DNA from 3 places in the Bradyrhizobium denitrificans genome. Region 3 is predicted to be linked to each of the others. Evidence: predicted binding sites of a transcription regulator. Region 3 holds the regulator's gene; each other region holds the start of a gene.
What was found. Region 3 encodes LexA, which represses DNA repair genes until DNA is damaged. Its sites were predicted from a motif close to TGTTCNNNNTGTGTTCNG; they were not measured.

Region 1 (7,477 bases), on a different contig from region 3:
CAGAACGAAGAACTGAACCGCTGTCGGATTGAACACAGCAGATCGTCATCGTGCGCCGCCATCGAGCTCATCATAGAGCGCACGGGCCGATGTCGCATCGCCGCGGCGCTCGGCGAAGGCGGTCACCCTGAGCAGGCGCACATTGCGGTCGAGCGCGATCGTCAGCACGTCCCCCGCTTTCACGCCATGGCCCGGCGAGGTTTCGCGGACGCCGTTGATGCGGACATGGCCGGAGGTCACCAGAGCCGCGGCGCTGGTGCGGGCCTTCACCACCCGCGCATGCCAGAGCCATTTGTCGAGGCGCTGGCGCTCTGAAGGGACGTCGGACGTCGGCGTTGTCATCTCGGCTCGGCGCGCTCAAGCGACGCGGATCAGTCCTTGCGGTTGTTCGCCGCGAGTTGCTCCTTGAGCGCGGCGAGCTTGGCAAACGGCGAGTTCGGATCGACCGGCCGGTCGCGGTCCCGTCCGCCGCCGCCGCTGGAGGCGTAGGGCCGCAGCGCCGGGCCGCCGTCGCGCTTGTCGCGACCGCCTTTGCCGAAGTCCCGGCCGCCACGGTCGCCGCCGAACTTGCCGCCCTTGTTGCGATCGCGGTTCTGGTCGCGCCCCTTGGCGTCCTGGTCGCGGCGCGGACCACGGTCCTCACGCGCCGGCGCGCCTTCGGCCGGCGCCGCGGCCGCCTCACGGGGGCCCTTCCGGAAGTCCTTGCCGAACTCCTTCATCCGGTCGCGGCGACCATGGCCGCGATGGCGGTCGCGCGTCTCGCCCTCGGCTGGCGCCGCGCCAGCGGCCTGCTCGCCACCGGCCTGCTGTCCGCCAGCGGCGGGCTGTCCGCGGTCGTGCTGCGGGCGCTGGTGCCGGTTGCGCTGATGGTGGTCATGGCGCGGCCGGCGCTCCTCCGAACGCCCGCCAGGCCGCCAGACCTCGATAAGAACCGGCTCGGCCGCGACCGCCGGCTCCGCCTCGGCGGGCACAGCCTCGGCAGATGCTGCGCCGGCCGGCGTCGCCTCGCCGGTTGCCGGCTGCGCGGCCTCGGTCTCAGCGGCGCCGGACGCAGCGTCCACCGCGACCGCATCTGGAGCCGCCGCATCGGGCGCGGCGGCTTCAGGCTCACCAGCCGCAGCCCGGGCAACGAAATCGACAAGTGGCAACGACGCCAGCGCGGAGACCGGCGCGGGCGCCTCATCGGCCGGCGCGGTCTGCGCAGGAGACTCCGCGAGCGCTTCGGGCGCGGCCATCAGTTGCTCGGTCACCGGCGCGACGGCGGCTTCCGCCAAGGTCGGAGCCTGCTCGGGGGAACTCGCCTCGACCGCATCGGCCGACGGCGTCTCTGCCACCACGGCCTCGCCGGTCGCCTCCGCCGCAGCGGGAGAAACCTCTGCCGCCGGCGACTCTGCGGGCTGCTCGACCACCTTCGGCGAAAGCGGCGGGCGCTTTTCCATGCGGTAGCCGAGGGCGCGCAGAATCGAGGCGAAATCCTCGCCGGCCGACCCGGTGAGCGAGGTCATCGCCTGGGTCACGACGAAGCTGCGGCCGTCGAAGGCCCCCGCTGGCTTCTCGCCCGGCGCATTCTCACGCCAGGCCAGCGCGGGACGAATCAGATCGGCGAGGCGCTCGAGAATGTCGACACGGACAGCGCGCTCGCCGGCCTGCTTGTAGCCGAGCACCCGATAGGCATCGCGCGGCAACGCCTTGTCGACCGGGAACGACGTGCGGCCCGAGCTCGCCAGATGCTGTGCGCCGGTCAGCGCCGACATGTCGACATTGCCCTGCTTCTCGGCCCACAACAAAGCGGCCAGCGCCCGCGCGGCGGGCTTGAGCAGAGCCGGGACATAGATGTGATAGGCCCCGAAGCGCACGCCATATTTGCGCAAGGTCGCCCGCGAGGGCTGGTCGAGATCCTTCATCTCGTTGGCGATCTTTGCGCGTTCGATGACACCCAGCGCTTCCACCAGCTGGAAGGCGATGCCGCGCGCGATTCCCGTGATGTCCTCGGCCTTGGACAGCTCGAACAGCGGCCCGAGCAGCTTCTCGATATGGGTCTTCAGCCACAGATCGAGCCGCGCCTGCACCTTGTCGCGCGCCGCGCCCGTCAGGCGCTCATCGGCGATGATCCGCAGCCGCGGATGCAGCGCGTCGTCCGCGGCGACGAGCTTGGCGACCGCATCGCCGGTCCAGCGGATGGTGCCGTCGGCGGTCAGCACGAGATGCTCGTCCGGCGCATTGGACAGCTTCTCAGCCCGGGCCTCGATCTCGCCAGCCAACGCCTTCTGGGCGGCAGCCTGCAGGGCCTTGGCTTCAGAGCCAGCCTCAGCGGCGTCGGGCGCGAAGGTGAATCCATCGAGGCGACCGATCGTGTGCCCTTCAACGATCACTTCGCCGGTCTTGCCGATTTCCGTATTCAAAACACTGTTCTCCCGCAGGCGCCGCATCAATACACTGGTACGACGATCAACGAAACGCTCCGTGAGCCGTTCATGAAGGGCGTCTGACAATTTATTTTCAAGTTCGCGGGTAATCCCCTGCCAATAGTCGGGATCACGCAGCCAATCCGGTCGGTTCGCGACGAAGGTCCAGGTGCGAATTTGTGCAATCCGGCCCGACAACGTGTCGATGTCGCCGTCGACACGGTCGGCCTGATCGACCTGCGCGGCATACCAGGCATCGGGAATCCGCCCTTTCTGCATCAGAAACCCGTAAAGCGTGGTCACGAGCTCGGCATGAGCCGCCGGCGACAGCCGGCGATAATCCGGGATCTGGCAGGCCTCCCACAGACGCTCGACGGCCGCCGCGCCATGGGCCATATCGCGCACCTCGGCGTCGCGCGCGGCGTGATCGAGCACGCGCAGATCCTCCGCGATCGGCGCCCGCGTCAGCGCCTCATGCGCAGGCGCCAGCGCCAGCGACACCTGCAGCGCGCTCAGGGACGCGAAATCGAGCCTCGAATTGCGCCATTGCAGGACCTTCACGGAATCGAAAGTATGGTTCTGCAGCGCGTTGACCAGCTCCGGCTCGAACGGCGCACAACGCCCAGTGGTGCCGAAGGTGCCGTTACGCGTTGCACGGCCCGCACGCCCCGCGATCTGAGCAAACTCCGACGGGTTGAGACGACGGAACTGATAGCCGTCATATTTGCGGTCGGAGGCAAAAGCGACGTGGTCGACATCGAGATTGAGACCCATGCCGATGGCATCGGTGGCGACGAGATAGTCGACGTCGCCGTTCTGGAACATCTCCACCTGCGCGTTGCGCGTTCGCGGCGATAGCGAGCCCAGCACAACCGCGGCGCCGCCATGCTGGCGCCGGATCAGCTCGGCGATCGCGTAGACCTCGTCGGCGGAAAAGGCGACGATCGCGGTCCGGCGCGGTTGCCGCGTGATCTTGCGGTCGCCGGCGAATTCGAGTTGCGACAGACGCGGCCGCGTCACCATCGAGGCGCCCGGCAACAGCCGCTCGATGATCGGGCGCATCGTCGCAGCGCCGAGCAGCAGTGTTTCGTCGCGACCCCGGCGGTTGAGAATCCGATCGGTGAAGACGTGGCCGCGCTCGAGATCGGCGGCGATCTGGATCTCGTCGACGGCGAGAAACGAGACATCGAGATCGCGCGGCATCGCCTCGACGGTCGAGACCCAATAGCGCGGAGCCTTCGGCTTGATCTTTTCCTCGCCGGTGATCAGCGCCACCGCCTCGCTGCCGACCCGGTCGGCGATCTTGTTGTAGACCTCGCGCGCCAGCAGCCGCAGCGGCAGGCCGATGATCCCTGAGGAATGCGCGAGCATGCGCTCGATCGCCAGATGCGTCTTGCCGGTGTTGGTCGGGCCGAGCACGGCGGTGACACCGTTGCCGGCAACGCGATCGGGCGTGCGCTCGAAAGGCGAGGCAGCCGAAGAAGACGAAAAAGCCATTCGTTAAATTTGGGTCTCGGGCCGGCGTTGTAGGCGCGCGGGTCAGGCGCGATGGATGCTGAATTTGTCGGGGTTCTGAAGCGGCTGCGATCCTCGCCCTTGTCTCACATTGTGACGTATATAGTGACGCCGCTTAAGCTTCGGAACGCCTTGAGAACGAATCACGAAGGAATCGCTGACTCCATCGCCTTTCCGGCTTCGTTCACCGCAACATCTCGCGCTCTGCGTTGACCACTCCACTAGATCAAGCTTTTGGCCAGTCCACAAGCAACGCTTTCGCCATGGAACCGCCACGCATGGTCACAGGGTCTGAGTCGAATCAGAATAAGGAAAGAGTCAAACGGATTCGCGCAAAACGGCGATGACGCGAGCGTGTGAGCCAAGCTTTCGGCTGCGCTCGGACGTTCACAGGGCAGCCGCCGGCGATGAGAGTCTGCCGCTACTGCGTCTTGGCGACGTGCGGTGTCGCCTGGGTGATGAAGGACGTGGCCTCCAGCATCGCGGTTCCCAGCGGCGTCGGGATCACCATCTTGAACGGCACCAGGACGCGGGTGCCCGCGATCGGCACGAAGAAGATCTCCATGTTGCGGGCCTGAGCCAGATATTTGATCACGGGACGATCAGGGATGTAGCCCGCCACCGGCGTGAAATAGATCGCGCAGACCAGCGCCGGGCCGCGATAGCCCTTGTCGGCCTTCACGTTCTCCATGCGCTTGTAGTCGAGCTTGAGCTCGTAGCGCATGCGCCCATCGAACACCGGCGCCGCTCCGCGGCACGAATCCGGCGCCAGCAGCTCGCCATTGCCGGGCACGCGCACCAGCGAGGCCGTCATGGGATCGAGCACACCGCGCTTATGCGCATCCGTCACCGGAATACGGTCGGGATCGACCGGCGGCGTCGGCTCGATGGCGAAATCCTTCACATTCCCGTTCTGCAGATTGATGTGGATCTGCTCGGACTTCTTCCCCGTGGTGGTCGAGGCCTGGTAGCTCTGGCCGACCAGCGCACCATTGACCACACGTCCCTGGACTGCGCCGGTACCGGCCCCCTGCGAGAAGCTCTTGAGCAGCCCGGCGGTGCCCCCCTGGGCCGAGGCCCCATATTGGTCGTCGCCGATCTCGACCGCCCAGGTGCCCTTGCCGACAGGGATACCGGCGAGCGAAGCTTCATATTGCGCATCCAGCCGGGCCTGCGCCTGGGCGTTCTGGGCCAGCAGCAGCAGGCCGAGAGCGGAACCGGCCGCGACCAGCCGACAGGAGAGGAATGAGGAAGCCGAAATGATGCTCACGTGAGGGATGATCCTGCCGATCCGCCTGCCTGTGCGCCGGATCACCCCGGCGCGTCGTCCTTGCTACTTAAGCCAAAAACGCCTTCAAACAACGCGAACCATCCGACAATAGCGGCTTGTCCAGCGCTTTGCGCTCCAACCGCCCGCCACAACCGCGCCCAGACATCTGCCGGAGGCTGGGCTTGCGCCTTGCCCGCCGGCGCCTGCTTTGCCGCGTCGCCCTGCTCGCACCGGGATCCGATCCATCGCCCGCGAATACGCCCTTTATATGGTCTAAACTGCCCCCTATACCATTGATTGTACGCCCGCTTTTCGATCCGCCGGCGTTCGCGCCCGGCCCGCAGCTTCATCCCGTGCGGCGCGCGGCGAGGACCCATCGATCGGCGGGCCGCAGCCATCGTGTTTCGCTGCGGCCTTCAAAACCTTGACGAAAAGCCGCATCCCCCCTATAGGACCGCATCTCCCAGAGAAGAGCTGGACGAGTTTTGGACCCCCGCGGCCCGCCGAGACTGGCGGACGAAGGGTGCGGGGATGAGAGAGGATTTATTGCCATGTCGCGGCGCTGTGAACTGACGGCCAAGGGCCCCCAGGTTGGCCACAAGGTCAGCCACTCGAACATCAAGACCAAGCGGCGCTTCCTGCCGAACCTGTGCAACGTGACCTTCATCTCGGATGCACTCGGCCGCAATGTGCGCCTGCGCGTCTCGACCAATGCGATCAAGAGCGTCGACCACAATGGCGGCCTCGACGCCTATCTGCTGAAGGCGAACGCCGCGACGCTGTCGCCGCGCGCGCTGGAGCTGAAGCGCGCGATCGAAAAGAAGGCTGCCGAGGCAGCGCCGGTCGCGAAGGCCAGCTGAATTCATCAATGACGCGAAAGCGGGTGCATCAAGGCCCCGCTTGAGCACGTCGAGTAAAACTACGGCCGGATCGCAGGATCCGGCCGTTTCTGTTTGACGACGCCCGACAGCGCCTGGACGACACTTGACTGCAGGCACGAACACCTCGCGCGACGGGCGACGTGCGACCAAGACCAGCGACCGGAAGTTCACAACGCAGCCTCATCATCGAGCGACATCGCCGTCCGGAGCACGCCCGCCACCTGTCGACGACGCGAGCCGATCGCCACTGCCAACCAATCTCCCCAAGCTTCGTCGGATGCTCTACACTCGTTGCGGTAGAATTATTGTGGGCATTACGCTGCCATGAAGAACATTGTCATCTGCTGCGACGGCACCGGCAACGAGATCAGCGAGAACATCTCGAATGTCCTCAAGCTCTATCGCTGCCTGCGCAAGACCGACAAGACGTCGCCGCATCAGGCGGTGTTCTACGATCCCGGTGTCGGCACGCTGACGCAGCCCGACAGCTGGCATCGCTTCAAAGCCAACTTCAACATGGTGCTCGGGCTTGCGACCGGCTACGGGCTCGACGACAACGTCATCAATGCCTATTGCTTCCTCGCGACGCATTACGAAGACGGCGACCGCATCTTCCTGTTCGGTTTCTCGCGCGGCGCCTATACTGTACGCGTGCTGGCCGGACTCATTCACAAGGTCGGATTGATCTCTCCTGATCAGATCAATCTCGCCGGCTCGGGCGTGATCGCCTACAAGAAATACTCGTCCGACAATCCGAAGGCCGGGCGCGGCGTCACCACCGAGCTCGAGAGCACCGAGGAAGACGGACCGATTCCGGAAAGCCGCGACGACCAGGCCGCGCAATTCGCGCGGATCACGTCGTCACGCTGGCCGACCATCCACTTCGTGGGCGTATGGGATACGGTCGCGAGCGTCATCGTGCCGCGCACCGATCGCCTGCTTGCATGGCCCAGCCTGGAAGAACTCGCTTTCACCATCCAGAATCCGAGCGTGAAGATCTTCCGCCAAGCGGCAGCGATGGACGAGCGGCGCTGCATGTTCCGCCTCAAGGCATGGAACATCCCGCAGACCTTCACGCCAAACCGCTTCAACAAGGCGCAGGCGCGGCCGCAGGATGCCAAGCAGGTGTGGTTCGCCGGCGTGCATTGCGACGTCGGCGGCGGCTATCCGGAAGCGCAATCGGCGGCGTCGAAATATCCATTGCTATGGATGATCGATGAGGCGGTCGAGGCCGGGCTCGCGGTCAACCCGCGCACCGTCAACCAGCTGGCCTGGGGCGTTCAGCGCAAGAACAGCCCGTTTCATTATGTCGCCCCGAGCGTCCAGGGTCAGCTCCATCACTCGATGACGCCAGCCTGGCGTCTGCTCGAATATCTTCCCAAGAAGGCCAAATACAAGGAATGGCC
Region 2 (7,477 bases), on a different contig from region 3:
CGGCCTGCAGGACGCCGCGCTCGGTGATCAATCCCGTCACCAGCCGGGCCGGGGTAACGTCGAAGCCGTAATTCGCCACTGGTGATCCCGGAGGAACGATCCGGACGGTCTCGATGCGACCGTCCGCCGTGCGGCCGGTCATCTCGGTGACCTCCTGGGCGCTGCGCTGCTCGATCGGAATCTGCCGCCCCTCGCCGACCGCGAAGTCGATCGTCGGCGATGGCAGCGCGACATAGAACGGCACGCCATTGTCGTAGGCCGCGAGCGCCTTCAGATAGGTACCGATCTTGTTGCAGACATCGCCATTGGCCGCGACGCGGTCGGTGCCGACGATGGCGAGATCGACCATGCCGTGCTGCATCAGATGGCCGCCTGTATTGTCGGGGATGACGGTATGAGCCACCCCGTGATGACCGAGCTCCCAGGCAGTGAGCGAGGCGCCCTGGTTGCGCGGCCGGGTCTCGTCGACCCAGACATGGATCGGAATGCCGCGATCATGCGCGAGATAGATCGGCGCCGTCGCCGTGCCCCAGTCGACGGTCGCGAGCCAGCCGGCGTTGCAATGGGTGAGGACGTTCACGACCTCGCCCGGCGTCTTGCGCGCCGCGGCCGCCTCGATCAGCGCGAGGCCGTGCTTGGCGATGCCCTGGTTGATCGTCACATCCTCGCCGGCGATGTCGACCGCGCGCGCATAGGCGGCGTCACGCCGCTCCGACGGCGCCAGCCGGCGCAGCATCGTGCGCATCGTGTCGAGCGCCCATTTGAGATTGATCGCGGTCGGACGCGTCGCGATCAGCATCTCATAGGCGCGGTCGATGCCCGGATCGGAGCGGTCGTCGCGCATCGCCAGCGCCATGCCGAACGCGGCGGTGGCGCCGATCAGTGGCGCACCACGCACCAGCATGCTGCGGATCGCCTCCGCCGCCTCCTCGCAGGTCGTGATCTTCGCCAGCACGAATTCATGCGGCAACCGGCGCTGATCGATCGCGCAGACAGACCAGCCGTCGACATCGAGCCAGATGCTGCGATAATGCTTGCCGTCGACCTTCATCGCCCGCCCTCAGCTCAGTTGCGCAGAACGCGGCCGGCGACCGCATCGAGTTTTTTCAGCAGTTCGGGATCGCGCGCTTCGGGCGCGGTGATCAGGGCGGTGTCGAGGGCTCGATCGGAGCCGATCGGGCACGGCTCGTGCTCGCGCGGAAATTCGCGGGCGAGCCGGGCCACCAGTCCCTTGGCCTTGTCGGCATTGGTGGTGAGCACGCGGATGATGTCCTGCACGGTCACCGCATCATGGTCCGGATGCCAGCAATCGAAATCCGTCACCATCGCCACAGTCGCGTAGCAGATCTCAGCCTCCCGTGCGAGCTTGGCTTCCGGCATGTTGGTCATGCCGATGACGGAATAGCCCGCGGATTTGTAGGTCATGCTTTCGGCATAGGTCGAGAATTGCGGCCCCTCCATGCAGACATAGGTGCCACCGCGCGCGATCGCGATGCCCTCGGCCTCGGCCGCAGCCGCCAGATGAATGCGCAGCCGCGGCGAGACCGGATGCGCCATCGAGACATGCGCCACGCATCCTTTGCCGAAGAACGAACTCTCGCGCTTGTAGGTGCGATCGACGAACTGGTCGACCAGCACGAAGGTGCCGGGCGGCAGCTCCTCCTTGAAGGAACCGCAGGCCGACAGCGACACCAGGTCGGTGACCCCGGCACGCTTCAGCACATCGATATTGGCGCGATAGTTGATGTCGGACGGGGACAGCCGGTGCCCTTTGTCGTGCCGCGGAAGGAAGACGATCGGCAGTCCCGCGATGGTCCCGCGGCGCAACGGCGCCGACGGCTCGCCCCACGGGCTTGCGATCACCTCCTCGCGGGCCGCTTCCAATCCGGGCAGATCATAGATGCCCGAGCCGCCGATAATCCCAAGCACAGCCTTTGTCATATGACCCTCATCGCCAAGCAGAGCAAGAATGCCAGCTCCGGGAGGAATTGGGAACAGCACCCATCCGAAGCCATGATGACCGGTCGGTCCCCATGCTGTCGGCCGCCGCTGCCGGATGGATCGCGCTCGGGCCCGCCGTCTGCTACATTGACGGGACAGTCCCGCTTTGCAAGGTCCCGATGGCCCGACGCACCGGCAGCGCCGATCTTCCACTCCATTCCGGGCGCGTCCCGGCCTGGCTCGGCACGCGCATGGCCACGCTCGGCGCCATCATCACCCAGGCGATCGTGCATCATTATGGCCGCGACGAATTCCTCAGCCGGCTGTCGCATCCGTTCTGGTTCCAGTCGTTCGGCGCCGTGATGGGCATGGACTGGCATTCCTCTGGCATCACCACGAGCGTGATCGGTGCGCTGAAGCGTGGGCTGAAGCCGCTGTCCGGAGAGCTCGGCATCTATGTCTGCGGCGGCCGCGGCGAGCATTCGCGCAAGACGCCGGACGAGCTTCGCCTGCTCAGCGACCGGCTCGGCCTCGATGGCGAGGATCTGGTGCGCACCAGCAAGCTCGTCGCCAAGGTCGACAGCGCCGCGGTGCAGGACGGCTTCGATCTTTATTTGCACGGCTTCTTCGTCACCGCCGACGGCAGATGGACCGTCGTGCAGCAGGGCATGAATGGCGACGCCCGCCAGGCCCGCCGCTACCACTGGCATTCGCAACAGCTGGCGGATTTCGTCGACGCCCCGCATAGCGCGATCGACGGCCCCGCCCAGGGCGAGATCGTCAATCTCACCGACCGACGCGCCGCGGTTTCGCGCAAGGCCCAGCTCGAGCTGCTGACCGAGTTCGGACCGGACCGCCTCGTCACCGAGTTCGCGCGGCTCAGCACGCCGGAGCCGGCGCAGGGCCTGCTGCCGCACCTCATCATGCCCGCCCATCACGATGTCAGGCCGAAGGACGTGTTTGCGCGCCGGCTGCACGGCACGCTGGCGGCGGCGGCCGAGCGCGGGCCGGTGGACTTCCCCGAGCTGCTGCTGACGCCCGGCGTCGGTGCGCGCACCGTGCGTTCGCTCGCCATGGTCGCCGAGGTCGTGCATGGCGCGCCGTATCGGTTCACGGATCCGGCGCGGTTCTCGCTGGCGCATGGCGGCAAGGATCGGCATCCTTATCCCGTTCCCATCAAGGTCTATGACGAGACCATCCGCGTGCTCAAATCGGCGGTGGGCCAGGCCAAGCTCGGCCGCGACGAGGCGATGTCGGCGCTGAAGCGGCTCGACGACCAGGCCCGACGGCTCGAGCGCACGGCGTCCGGCCCATCGCTCGACGCCTTCATCGCCACCGAGCGGGCTGCGTCGCCTGATCTCGACGGACGCTCGGTGTTCGGCTGGGAGCGCGATCTCATTCAGCGCACCGGCGAGGCTTGACGGCATGTCGGCGCGCAGCGCGGGCGTGCTCGCCTTTCGCCGAACCGGCGGCCAGCTCGAGGTGCTGCTGGTGCATCCAGGCGGGCCGTTCTGGCGCAACAAGGATCGCGGCGCCTGGTCGATTCCGAAGGGCGAGTTCGGCGCCGGAGAAGACGCCGAGGTGGCGGCGCGGCGCGAATTTGCCGAGGAGCTCGGCACCGCGGTGACCACGCCACTGATCGGGCTCGGCGAGATCAAGCAGCGCGGCCGCAAGGTGGTCGAGGCGTTCGCTGCCGAGGCCGATCTCGATGCCGATGCCATCGTCAGCAACGAATTCGAGCTGGAATGGCCACCACGCAGCGGCCGCATCGGACGCTTTCCCGAGGTGGACCGCGCCGCCTGGTTCGGCCTCGCCGAGGCGAGAGAACGCATCAATTCGGCGCAGGCCGTGCTGCTCGATCGTCTCGCGGAGATCGTCGGCGACGGGTGAGGTGTCTCCCTTCGCCGCCGGGCTCACGCCGCGCGAACGTTGCCGAGGAATCGGCCGGTCTCGGTCTTGAGCTGATCCGATTGGCTGCCGAGCTGGGCCGCCGCGCTCAGCACCTGCGCCGCCGCCGCGCCGACCTGACCAGAGGCCTCGCGGACGCCGACGATGTGCTGCATGACGCCCTGGGTGCCCTGGGCTGCCTGCTGGACGCTACGCGCGATCTCCTTGGTCGCGACGCCCTGCTCCTCGACCGCAGCCGCGATAGTCTCGGTGATCTCGTTCATCTGACCGATCGTGCTGCCGATGTCGCGGATCGCGGTGACGGTAGAGGTCGTCGCATCGCGGATCGCCTCGATCTGGCTGGTGATCTCCTCGGTCGCCTTGGCGGTCTGCGCCGACAGCGCCTTGACCTCGTTGGCGACCACGGCGAAGCCCTTGCCGGCTTCGCCGGCGCGTGCCGATTCGATGGTGGCATTCAACGCCAGCAGGTTGGTCTGGCCGGCGATGGTCTGGATCAGCGCCATCACCTCGCCGATCTTCTGCGAGGCATGAACCAGTCTGTTGACCATCGCTTCGGTCTTGGCTGCCTGCTCCACCGCGTTCTGTGCGATCGACGATGATTGCGTGACCTGCTTGGCAATCTCCTGGATCGATGACGACAGCTGCTCGGCGGAGGCCGACACCGTCTGCACATTATTGGCCGTCTGCTCGGCGGCCGCAGCCACCTTCGCGCTCTGGTCGGTCGTGCCGGAGACGATGCCCGACATCGATTTCGCCGACGTCTGCAACTCGTCGGCCGCGCTCGCGGTGGTTTGGATCACGCCGCCGATCGAGCGTTCGAACTCGTCGGCGATGCGCGCCAGCACCGTGCGGCGCTCCTCGGCCGTTCGCTGCTTGGACTGCTCCTGCTCGGCACGGATCCGCTCGCTGTCGGCAAGATGATCCTTGAAGATCTGCAGGCTGCGCGCCATGCGCCCGATCTCGTTTCTGCGGTCGGTGAACGGCACTTCGACAGCCAGATTGCCCTTGCTCAGTTCGTCCATCACGGCACAGGTCTGGTCGAGCGGAGCGACGACGCTGCGTCCGAGCCCGAAGGCGACGATCGCGGCCACCAGCAACCCCGCCAGGGCGCCACCACCGGCCCAGAGCGCGCGCTCGAGCACGGCGGCATCGACATCATCGACATAGACACCGGCCTGCAACGCCAGCATCTTGTCGCCGCTGCCATAGGCCCCGACATACGACATCTTCGGCAGCTCGGTATTTCCCCCGGCTCGCGGCACCTTGTATTCGACGAAGCCGCCGCCGGCGCGCGCCGCGCTCACGATGTCCTGGATCAGGAGCTTGCCGGTGGAATCCTTGTAGCCCCAGCGGTTGACGTTGATGTATTCCGGTTTGGCGTGGACATAGGTGACGCCGGCATCGGCGGGTCCGGTGCCATACACACCGAGATAATCCGAATACGGCCCCCAGCGCATGGCACCGATCGCCGCGAAGGCCTGTTGACGCGCCTGATCCGCCGGGATCTTTCCGGCGGTCGCCGCAGCATCATAATAGCTCAGCACCTTGACGGCGGATTCCACGAGGCTGCGGACCATGGTCTGCCGTTCCTCGATCACGGTTCGACGCAGCATCAGGATTTGCATGGCCGAGACGGCAAACAGTGCGATCGACATCACGGCGATGATCGCCGCCAGACGCTGATAGACAGTCAGGTGTCGCATTTTCTGGTTCTCGTTGGAGATGCTGTATGCACGATACCAAGCGCACATTAATTGTTTGCTATGCGCGGAAGCGCGCCGGACCAAACTAATTAGTCTTTGGGATGACGATCCTCCGCCTGGGCACTCTTGCTTTGGCGAGCAAGCAAAAAGTTCCATTGATGGTAGCAGAAACCAACCTAGGTTAATTCGCCGGCGTCGCGCCCGTTGGTTCTCTTACCGAACGCCGAAAGAGTTCCATTCGCGAGTCCGCGCCATCGCGTCCTCGCGGCGCGCCAAGCGGCCGAGCTTATGCAGCGAAGCCCTCGAGCCGTGAGGGTGCGCGGAAGACCAAGTCTCCGCTGGTTCCTGCGACCCCCGTGCGAAAGGAAGGGCACGAGGCTGGAACCACAGGTTCAGCCGGATCACGACTTCCGATAAAGCGAAATAAGAAATCTGGGCGCGCACCCATGGCCGAGCCGATGTGCTTGCAGCTCCGAATGAACTTCGTGCCTGGGCGCACAACGAACACGGCGCTGTCACGTCGTGTGAGGCGCCGCCGGCAGCGCCCCCCGGGCCGGACGGGCGAATCAGCCAAGCGCCTCGTCCGAAGCATGATCCGGACGGGAACCGGCTGCCGATGAGATCGCGAAGCGCATCATGATTCAAGATGCGGTCGCGCGGGACGGCCGACGCTGCCGCAGGAGCAGCAGCATCGCGACGGCCGCGCAGGAGCACACCAGGCTCAGCGCCAGCGGCGCGTTGCTGCCGTAGCGGGTCAGGAGCTCGACCAGAATCGGGGCGGCGACCGCTGACAGCAGGTTCATCGGCAGACCGATCTGGGCGGAGGCTTTGGCGAACGCCGCCTTGTCGTAGAACACCAGCGGCATGGTGGCGCGCGCAACCGCGAGCGCGCCACTGCCGAGACCGTAGATCAGCATGAACATGGCAATCGCGGCATGTGAGCCATGGCTCAGCATCAACAGCAGCATCGCGGCCGGCAACGCCAGGCCGGCAACGATCGCGGTGGTGATGCCGTCCCAGCGGCCGCCGCCGAGAAAATCGATCACGCGGGCGCTGATCTGGATCACGCCGAGCAGCGAGCCGAAGCCGATCGCTTCCGCCGCCGACAAGCCCTCCGCCTTCAGCAGCTCGATCAGGACGGCGCCCATGCCGAAGGCGACGAAGGCGTTGAGACCGGACGCGCCGACCAGCAGATAGAAGGTGCTTCGCGCCGGGACGGCCACGGGTCCGGACTCCGTGGCACCGGTCGCCGGCGACAGATGGTCGTGGACCCGTCGCGGCAGCAGGAACACGAACAGCGGCAGCGATACCGCGAGCAGCAGACCGCTATAGAGCAGGCAGGTGGTGCGCCAGCCGACATGGGCTGACAGCGCCGAGGTAATCGGCCAGAAAATGCTGCTCGACAGCCCCGTGACCAGCATCAGGGCGCCGATCGCGCTGCGCGCCCGCAGGCCCGCGACCTCGTTGAGCACGATATAGGAGGCGGTCGAGAGCGTCGCGCTGCCGGCAATGCCGAGCAGCAGCCAAGCCGCATAATAGGACAAGGGGCCCTGTGCAGCGGCCAGCAGCGCATAGCCGGGGGCCGCGAGCAGCGTGCCCGCAATCATCACCCGGCGGCCGCCATGCTTGATGAACGGCCGCGCCAAGAGCGGCGAGCACAGCCCCATGGACATGTACAGCACCGTCGTGCTGGCGAAAATCGCGGTCAGGTCCATGCCGAGATCCGCCGCCATCGCCCGGCCGATGACCGCCGGCAGGCTCAGCGTGCCCCAGGCGATCAGCTGCGTAGTGGCCAGAACGATCAGAACGCGCAGCAGAGCGGGGTCGGCGATGACGGGCGGCATGGGGGATGTTGGCAGAGCGGGGAGCGCGCCGGCACCCGGCGCGACCATGCTTTTAGAGCATTCGGACCGAGGCCAGACCCG
Region 3 (7,477 bases):
CGCGCTTCTGCATCCGTCGCGCCTCCGCGCGCTGGTGCTGATCGCGCCGTCGGTCAGCGGAGCGCCGGAGCCGGTCTATCCACCGCCGATCGAACCGCTGCTCACCCGGCTCGCCGCGGCCGAGGCTGCGCGCGACTGGGACCGGGTCAGCGCGATCAAGGTCCACCTCTGGCTTGATGGACCGCTGCAGCGGGAAGGCCGCATCACCGGCGAGCTGCGCGCGAGCTTTCTGCAGAAGAACCTGGCGGCACTGCGCGCGCCGGCGGTCGGCGCCAACCTCGACACGGCACCCGCCTTCCCGCGCCTCGCCGAGATCACCGCGCCGTCACGCATCATCTGGGGCGGGTCCGACTTTCCTCACATCCAGGAGCGAAGCCGCCTGATCGCGGCCACATTGCCGAACGGCTCGGGCTGCGCGATCGCCGAAGCGGCGCATCTGCCGAGCCTGGAGCGGCCGCAGGAGGTCACCCGCCTGATCACGGACTTTCTCGCGGGCTTGTGAGATCGCTGCCGAGGCAGGCCCCGCGGACTGATGCGAACTTGGCGTGCGGCTTAGACCTTGGCCGGGCCGTGTGCGTTCGGTTAGAAGGCGAGACTTTCGAGTCGTCCTCCCGTCTCCGTCCGAAGGAACTTCCATGGCCCTGATGCCGGTGTCCGATGCGTTGTCTGCAGTGCTCGCCGGCGCCGAGCCCCTGGCCGAGGAAAAGGTGGGGTTGGACGCCGCGTTTCACCGGGTGCTCGCCCGCGACCTCGCGGCGCTGCGGACCCAGCCGCCCGAAGCGATGTCGGCGATGGACGGCTATGCTCTGCGCGCAGCCGACGCCGACAAGCCCAAGGCACGATTGAAAGTCATCGGCGAGGTCGCGGCGGGACGGCCGTTCGACCGCGTCGTGGGGCCCGGCGAGACCGCCCGAATCTTCACCGGCGGCGTGGTGCCGGAGGGCGCCGATGCGGTCGTGATCCAGGAGGACACGATCGCCGAGGATGGCCACGTCGTGATCACGGAGCCGGCGATCAAGGGCCGGCACATCCGGCCCGCCGGCGTGGACTTCCACCAGGGCATGGTGCTGCTGCAGGCCGGACGCCGTCTCAGCGACCGCGATCTGTCGCTCGCCGCCAGCATGAACCATCCGGCGCTGCCGGTACGGCGCCGGCCGAAGGTGGCGCTGCTCGCGACCGGCGACGAGCTGGTGATGCCGGGATCCACGCCCGGGCCCGGCCAGATCGTCTATTCCAACGGCTACGCGCTGCGCGCGCTGGTGCGCAGCGAAGGCGCCGAAGCCATCGATCTCGGCATTGCCGCCGATACGCTCGAAGCGACCGTCGCCGGCATTCGCCGCGCGCGCGAGGCCGCGGCCGACATTCTCGTCACCACCGGCGGCGCGTCGGTTGGCGATCATGACCTGGTCAAGCAGGCGCTCGAGGCCGAGGGCGTCGAGATGGCGTTCTGGAAGATCGCGATGCGCCCGGGCAAGCCGATGATGCATGGCCGCCTCGCCGGCATGCGCGTCATCGGTCTGCCGGGTAATCCGGTGTCGTCCTATGTCTGCGCGATCCTGTTTCTGGTGCCGCTGATTCGCAGCCTGCTCGGCCGGGAGCCGCAGCTGCCGCGCGAGACCGCCCTGCTCGGCCGCGACCTCGGCGCCAACGATTCGCGTGAGGACTATCTGCGGGCACAGCTCGACAAGCGCGCCGACGGCACGCTGATCGCAACCCCCGTGACGCAGCAGGATTCCTCGCTGCTCGGGAATCTCGCGCTGTCGCAGGCGCTGGTGATCCGCCCGGCGTTCGCGCCGAAGGCATCGGCCGGCAGCCCATGCGAGATCCTGCGCCTTCCGCTCTGAGCCGATTTCCCCGGCAAATCCCGGTCCGTTCACCATATTTTTGGGATTGCGGAACACACATCGAACATATAGTGTCCGTTCATGATTTGTTTTTAGTATGTTGCGGGCGAACGCGATCGTCCGATTCCCCTTCGCTCTCGAACGCTGGTCGTCGGAGCACGGCACGGGACTCGGACGACACCAACTGGGGACCAGGTCGAGATGCTGACGCGCAAACAGTACGAACTTCTGCGGTTCATCAATGAACGGCTCAAGGAAGCCGGTGTGCCGCCGTCCTTCGACGAGATGAAAGATGCGCTCGACCTGCGCTCGAAGTCCGGCATCCATCGCCTGATCACGGCGCTGGAGGAGCGTGGCTTCATCCGTCGGTTGCCCAATCGCGCCCGCGCGATCGAGGTGATCAAGCTTCCGGAGCTGTCGCAGGCGGCCAGCAATCGCCGCGGTTTCACGCCGTCGGTCATCGAGGGGAATCTCGGCAAGGTGAGAACCTCCACGCCGGCGCTCGACGACGGCGAACGGCCCGTCGCGGTGCCGGTCATGGGCCGGATTGCCGCCGGTACCCCGATCGAGGCGCTGCAGACCCGCAGCCATACAATCAGCGTTCCGGCTGACATGCTCGGCAATGGCGATCATTACGCCCTCGAAGTGCGCGGCGATTCGATGGTCGATGCCGGTATTCTCGACGGCGACATGGCGCTGATCCAGCGCAACGAGACCGCCGACACCGGCGACATCGTGGTGGCGCTGATCGACGATGAGGAAGCGACATTGAAGCGCTTCCGGCGCCGCGGCGCCTCGATCGCGCTGGAGCCCGCCAACACCGCTTACGAGGTGCGCATCCTGCCGCCCAACCGGGTGAAGATCCAGGGCAAGCTGGTTGGCCTCTATCGCAAATACTGATCGCGGACATGCTGCGCGGATACTGACGCCGACAAGCTCGGCGGTCGTCACGATCAGCGGACCTCAACACTGACCGGGGGCGTGAGTGAGCTCCGCCGTCGGGACGATGCGGCGGCCACCTCAGGAAGCGGTGCGTCGCGCGACAGCGGCCGCTGGCGGCGAGCAATCACGCCCTCTGCCAATGCACCTCATGATGTGCAACGGATGTGCAACGCGGCAGACTCGAACGCGTGCTCAAACGCTTGTGATCGCGCGCAGGCAGAGGCCGTGCAGATCAGCGCAGAAATGCCGCGAAGCGCGCGCTAACATCCTCCTTGATGTCCACTCTGATAGAGGCCTGCGCCTGTCCGGGGGGAGCGTGGGTCGGCTATCTCTGAACGAGGAGCGATCCGATGTGTGACTACAGCCTCCATGCCGTTGCCTCCCGTCCCGCCAAGGTCGGCGAGACGCTGATTTCGACGACGTTCCGCGGCACCGCGACCCGTGGCTTCGCCTTGGAAAGCGAGCCCAACGTCGCGGTCTGCATGCTCCCCGGCACCGAGCTCGCGTTCGCCGAGGACGTCCGCTACGATAGCCGCTGGCTGTGGACCCGCACGATCCGCGAGCGCGTGGCCAAGTTCAACACCATCGAGAAGCACGTCCCCGATCGCCATCACGACGCCGTTGAGTTCGCCGACGGGCGCCATGTGCTTGTCACCCAGCTGTGCGAGGGCCAGCGCGTAACCGTGCTGCAGCTGCCGGTCACCAAGCCATCAGCCGATCGACGCCCGGATGTTGCGGAGGAGCTTCCGGCGACAGAAAGCCCGACGATTCGCCGTATCAGCATCACCTGATCGTACCGCTCGGCACCCGCTCGCGTTTTCTTGGCAAATCCACCCTCGTTCGGCGCGTCTGGATTCGCCGAGTCTGGATTCGCCAAGCCCATTCTTCGGATCGCACCGACGCGGCGCGGCAGCTCCTCGTTTTGGCAACAACCGGCGGCCGCCGCTTGGCGGCCTCTGGAAACGAACATCTGGTAACGAACATGGGGCGCTCGGCGGTCATCTTGTGAGTCCGCGGAGCGTCTCGTGATGTTGGCGTTCCATTTGAGATGATTGCGTGGGTGAACCGGCCCCCTCGCCGGTCGTGAACGACCTAATCATCTGCACCCTGCTCCGCCTCAGGCGGTGTCGCGTCCTGGACGCGTGGCATCGACGCGCGCGGCGTCAGCACCGGCTCGAACTCGCCCGTCTCGGCGGCTGGCCACCATGGCCGGCTGGTGCCGACGGCGCGCGCCGGTGTGACAGCAAATCCCGCCCCCTGCGTCGCCAGCATCAAGGCGCCCTGCTGCTGCAGGCGCTGGCGATCAATCGCGGCGGCTGCGCAGGACGCTGGCGCAGCGCGCGACGTCACGATCAGTGCCGCGCGCGTGCAATCGTCGGCCAGCGCCTCCGGGCGCAGCGTCAGCGCCACGAACCGGCCATCGGCCATGGCCATCACACAACCGGACTCGTCGCAGGACACCCCGTCTCCCAGGGTGGGGTCCGACGGCACGCGCGGATCGGCATCGGCCGCCAGCCACTCCTTGACGACGAACACATCCTTGCCGGTCCGCATCACATGCAGCCGACCGTCGCGCCCGCGCACGGCGACCGCGCGTCCGTCGCCGGAAATCAGGATGTCCGGCTGCGGCGTGCTGACGGACCAGATCGTGGCAATAGCGATCAGGACCGCGCCCGACCAGCGCAGCGGTGTCCGCAACAGGCCGATGAGCAGGAGCCCGAAACTGGCCAGGATCAGCGGACCGATGCCGAACGCCGTGACGCGTCCGACGGCCCCAGGTAGCGCCGCCACCCAGCGCGTCACCGCGATCATCCAGTCGATGCCCCAGCCCATCAATGTCCAGCAAAGACCGTCGAGTCCGAAGGGCGCCGCAAGCAGTCCCAGCAGGCCGGCCGGCATCACCAGCGCCGAGACCACGGGCATGGCCGCAAGATTGGCCAGCACGCCATAGGGCGTGATCCGATGGAAGTGAAACGCCGCATAGGGCGTCGTGGCGAGCCCAGCGATCAGCGAGGCCAAGAGCAGCATCGCGAGTTCGCGGCCGCCCCATAATGCGATGCGTTCGGTGACGGACCTGTCCGGCGTCGCGAATAATCGCGGCAGCCCGAATTGCACCAGCGCGACCAGGCCGAGCGTCGCCGCGAACGACATCTGAAAGCTCGGATGGACGAGCGCTTCGGGCGCCGCGATCAGGACGATCATCGCCGCGACGGCCAGCGTGCGGAACGTCACCGCGCGGCGGTCGACCATGACTGCGATCAGCACGACGGCCGTCATGAAGAACGACCGCTGTGTCGCGACCTCCGCGCCCGACAGGAGCAGATAGAACGCCGCCGCGACCAAAGCCGCCGCAGCCGCCCATTTCTTGATCGGGAGGCTCACCGTGAGGCCGGGGATCAGTGCGAGCAGCGCGCGCACCGCGAAGAACACGACGCCCGCGACCACCGCCATGTGATAGCCCGAGATCGAGAGCACATGGCCGAGGCCCGAGATGAACATCGCGTCGTTGACATCAGGCGTGATCGCATCGCGCCGGCCGGTCAGCAGCGCGGTCGCGATGGCGCGCTCGTCGCCATCGAGCCGGGCCCGGATGCGCGCGTCGATCGCATCGCGCAGGCCCTGCATGGCCGCCCCATAGCGCAGGCCAAAGCCGCCCTCCTGCGGCGGCGTCAGCGTCGTGATCCCGCCCATTACGAAGCCGGAGGCGCCGATGCCTTGGAAGAACATGTCGCGCGCGAAATCGTAGCTGCCGGGCCGCACCGGCGCCAGTGGGGGCAGCAGCCGCGCCTTGAGCTGCACGAAGCTGCCGACATCGGGCGCGGTGCCCTTGCGCACGGCCAGCCGGACGCGCGTCAGCGTGATCGCGTGGCGATCGCTCTCCATCGCGGTCACACGCAGCACGATGCGATCGCTGCGCTCGCGGATGTCACGCGCCTCGACGAAGCCGGACAGCGCCACGGAGTAAAGCGGCCGAGGCAGCACCGGATGCGCCACGCGTGCGGTCTTGCTGGTCGCGACCGCATAGCCGGACGCCGCGGCCGCGATCATCACCACCGCCGGAAACAGCGGATGCCGCCGCATCAGCGCGGCGACGATGCAGAGCAGCAGCGCGGTCGGCACGCTTGCCCACAGCGCGGGCTCATGATCGGCGGCAAAATAAACCGCAATGCCGGCGCCGAAGGCGACCGGCACCCAGGGCAGCAGCCGGCCAGCCCCGGCCTCCTCGCGCGTCCAGCGCGTCAGATGGGCGGATAGCGACGGCCAGGCGTCGGCGCCGACCTCAGGCCAGCCTCCGGTCCGCGCGCCGCGTGGCGGCCAGACATCGGCCATCACGCCCGCGATCCCGCGACGCCATCCTGGCGGCCTGGCGGGCTCCGCCATCTCGGTACCCCGTAATTTTACGGAAGCAGAGGCTAGCGGAACTCAGCGGAACTGGCCTAGCGGAACAAAACGCGAATCTCGCAGCTATGTGCACGAATGGTGATTGGAACTTTGGGTCGCATCGGTGCTTATTGGGGCATGGACGACGACCGTATTGACGACCCCCTTGCCGATCTCGATCTCGAGAAGGCGATCCACCTGCGCTGGACATTGCGAGACATCAAAGGACGCCGGCTCGCGCTCTCGCCCGTCGCGGACGAGGATATTGCGCTGCTCACCGCCCGCGGTCTTGTCGAGGTCAGCAACGGCGTGCCGAGGCTGACCGAGGCTGGCCATGACGCGATCACCTGAGGCGGCGATCGCGCCGGCCGGGCGCATCATCCGCCTTTCGCGACTTCCTTGGCGAACGTATCGCGCAGGCCGATCGTGCGGTTGAAGACGAGCTTGTCCGGCGTCGAGTCCGGATCGCGCACGAAATAGCCCTGGCGCTCGAACTGCATCGGTGCATCCGAATTGGCTGCCGCGATCGCCGGCTCGATCCGGGCGTCGGTCAGCACTTCGAGCGAGTTGGGGTTGAGGTCGGCGGTGAAGTCGGCGGCGTTGGGGCTCGGATTGGCGAACAGCTGATTGTAGATGCGGATCTCGGCCGTGAGGGACTGCGCTGCCGGCAGCCAGTGCATCGTCGCCTTGACTTTGCGCCCATCGGGCGCGTTGCCGCCCTTGGTCGCCGGATCATAGGTGCAGCGCAGCTCGACGATCTCGCCGGCCGCGTTCTTGATGACCTCGCGGCACTTGATGAAATAGGCATAGCGCAGCCGCACCTCGGTGCCGGGCGACAGGCGGAAGAACTTCTTGGGCGGGTTCTCCATGAAGTCGTCCTGCTCAATATAAAGCTCGCGGCCGAAAGCGATCTTGCGGGTGCCGGCGGATGGATCGTCCGGATGGTTGATCGCCTCGAGTTCCTCGACCTGGCCTTCCGGATAGTTCTCGATCACCATCTTCAAGGGACGCAGCACCGCCATGCGGCGCAACGCCGTGCGGTTCAGCTCCTCGCGGATGCAGAATTCGAGCATGCCGACATCGACGATGCTGTTGGCTTTCGCAATGCCGATGCGCTTGATGAACTCGCGCACCGCGGCCGGCGGCACGCCGCGGCGCTTCAGCCCGGCGATGGTCGGCATGCGCGGATCGTTCCAGCCGGCAACGTGGCCGTCCTGCACCAGCCGCGTCAGCACGCGCTTGGACAGCAGCGTGTAGGTCAGGTTGAGCCGCGCGAACTCGTATTGATGCGGATGCGACGGCACCGGCAG

Region 1: the regulator LexA is predicted to act here: its motif matches at 4,044-4,061, upstream of HL671_RS05605 (helicase-related protein).
Region 2: the regulator LexA is predicted to act here: its motif matches at 1,980-1,997, upstream of HL671_RS00225 (DUF763 domain-containing protein).

The regions. Positions count from the first base shown of each region.
Region 1 is NZ_JABFDP010000004.1:174,760-182,236, reverse strand. Features, by position in the region: gene HL671_RS05610 (RNA-binding S4 domain-containing protein) at 46-342, opposite strand; gene HL671_RS05605 (helicase-related protein) at 372-3,902, opposite strand; gene HL671_RS05600 (DUF3108 domain-containing protein) at 4,342-5,151, opposite strand; gene rpmB (50S ribosomal protein L28) at 5,742-6,050, shown strand; gene HL671_RS05590 (DUF2235 domain-containing protein) at 6,396-7,477, shown strand, end outside.
Region 2 is NZ_JABFDP010000001.1:64,547-72,023, reverse strand. Features, by position in the region: gene mtnA (S-methyl-5-thioribose-1-phosphate isomerase) at 1-1,051, opposite strand, end outside; gene HL671_RS00230 (S-methyl-5'-thioadenosine phosphorylase) at 1,066-1,941, opposite strand; gene HL671_RS00225 (DUF763 domain-containing protein) at 2,121-3,362, shown strand; gene HL671_RS00220 (NUDIX hydrolase) at 3,367-3,831, shown strand; gene HL671_RS00215 (methyl-accepting chemotaxis protein) at 3,855-5,552, opposite strand; gene HL671_RS00210 (MFS transporter) at 6,194-7,396, opposite strand.
Region 3 is NZ_JABFDP010000008.1:141,719-149,195, forward strand. Features, by position in the region: gene HL671_RS10630 (alpha/beta fold hydrolase) at 1-502, shown strand, start outside; gene HL671_RS10635 (molybdopterin molybdotransferase MoeA) at 636-1,844, shown strand; gene lexA (transcriptional repressor LexA) at 2,046-2,744, shown strand; gene HL671_RS10645 (hypothetical protein) at 3,137-3,577, shown strand; gene HL671_RS10650 (ComEC/Rec2 family competence protein) at 3,879-6,167, opposite strand; gene HL671_RS10655 (hypothetical protein) at 6,306-6,518, shown strand; gene HL671_RS10660 (glutamine--tRNA ligase/YqeY domain fusion protein) at 6,545-7,477, opposite strand, start outside.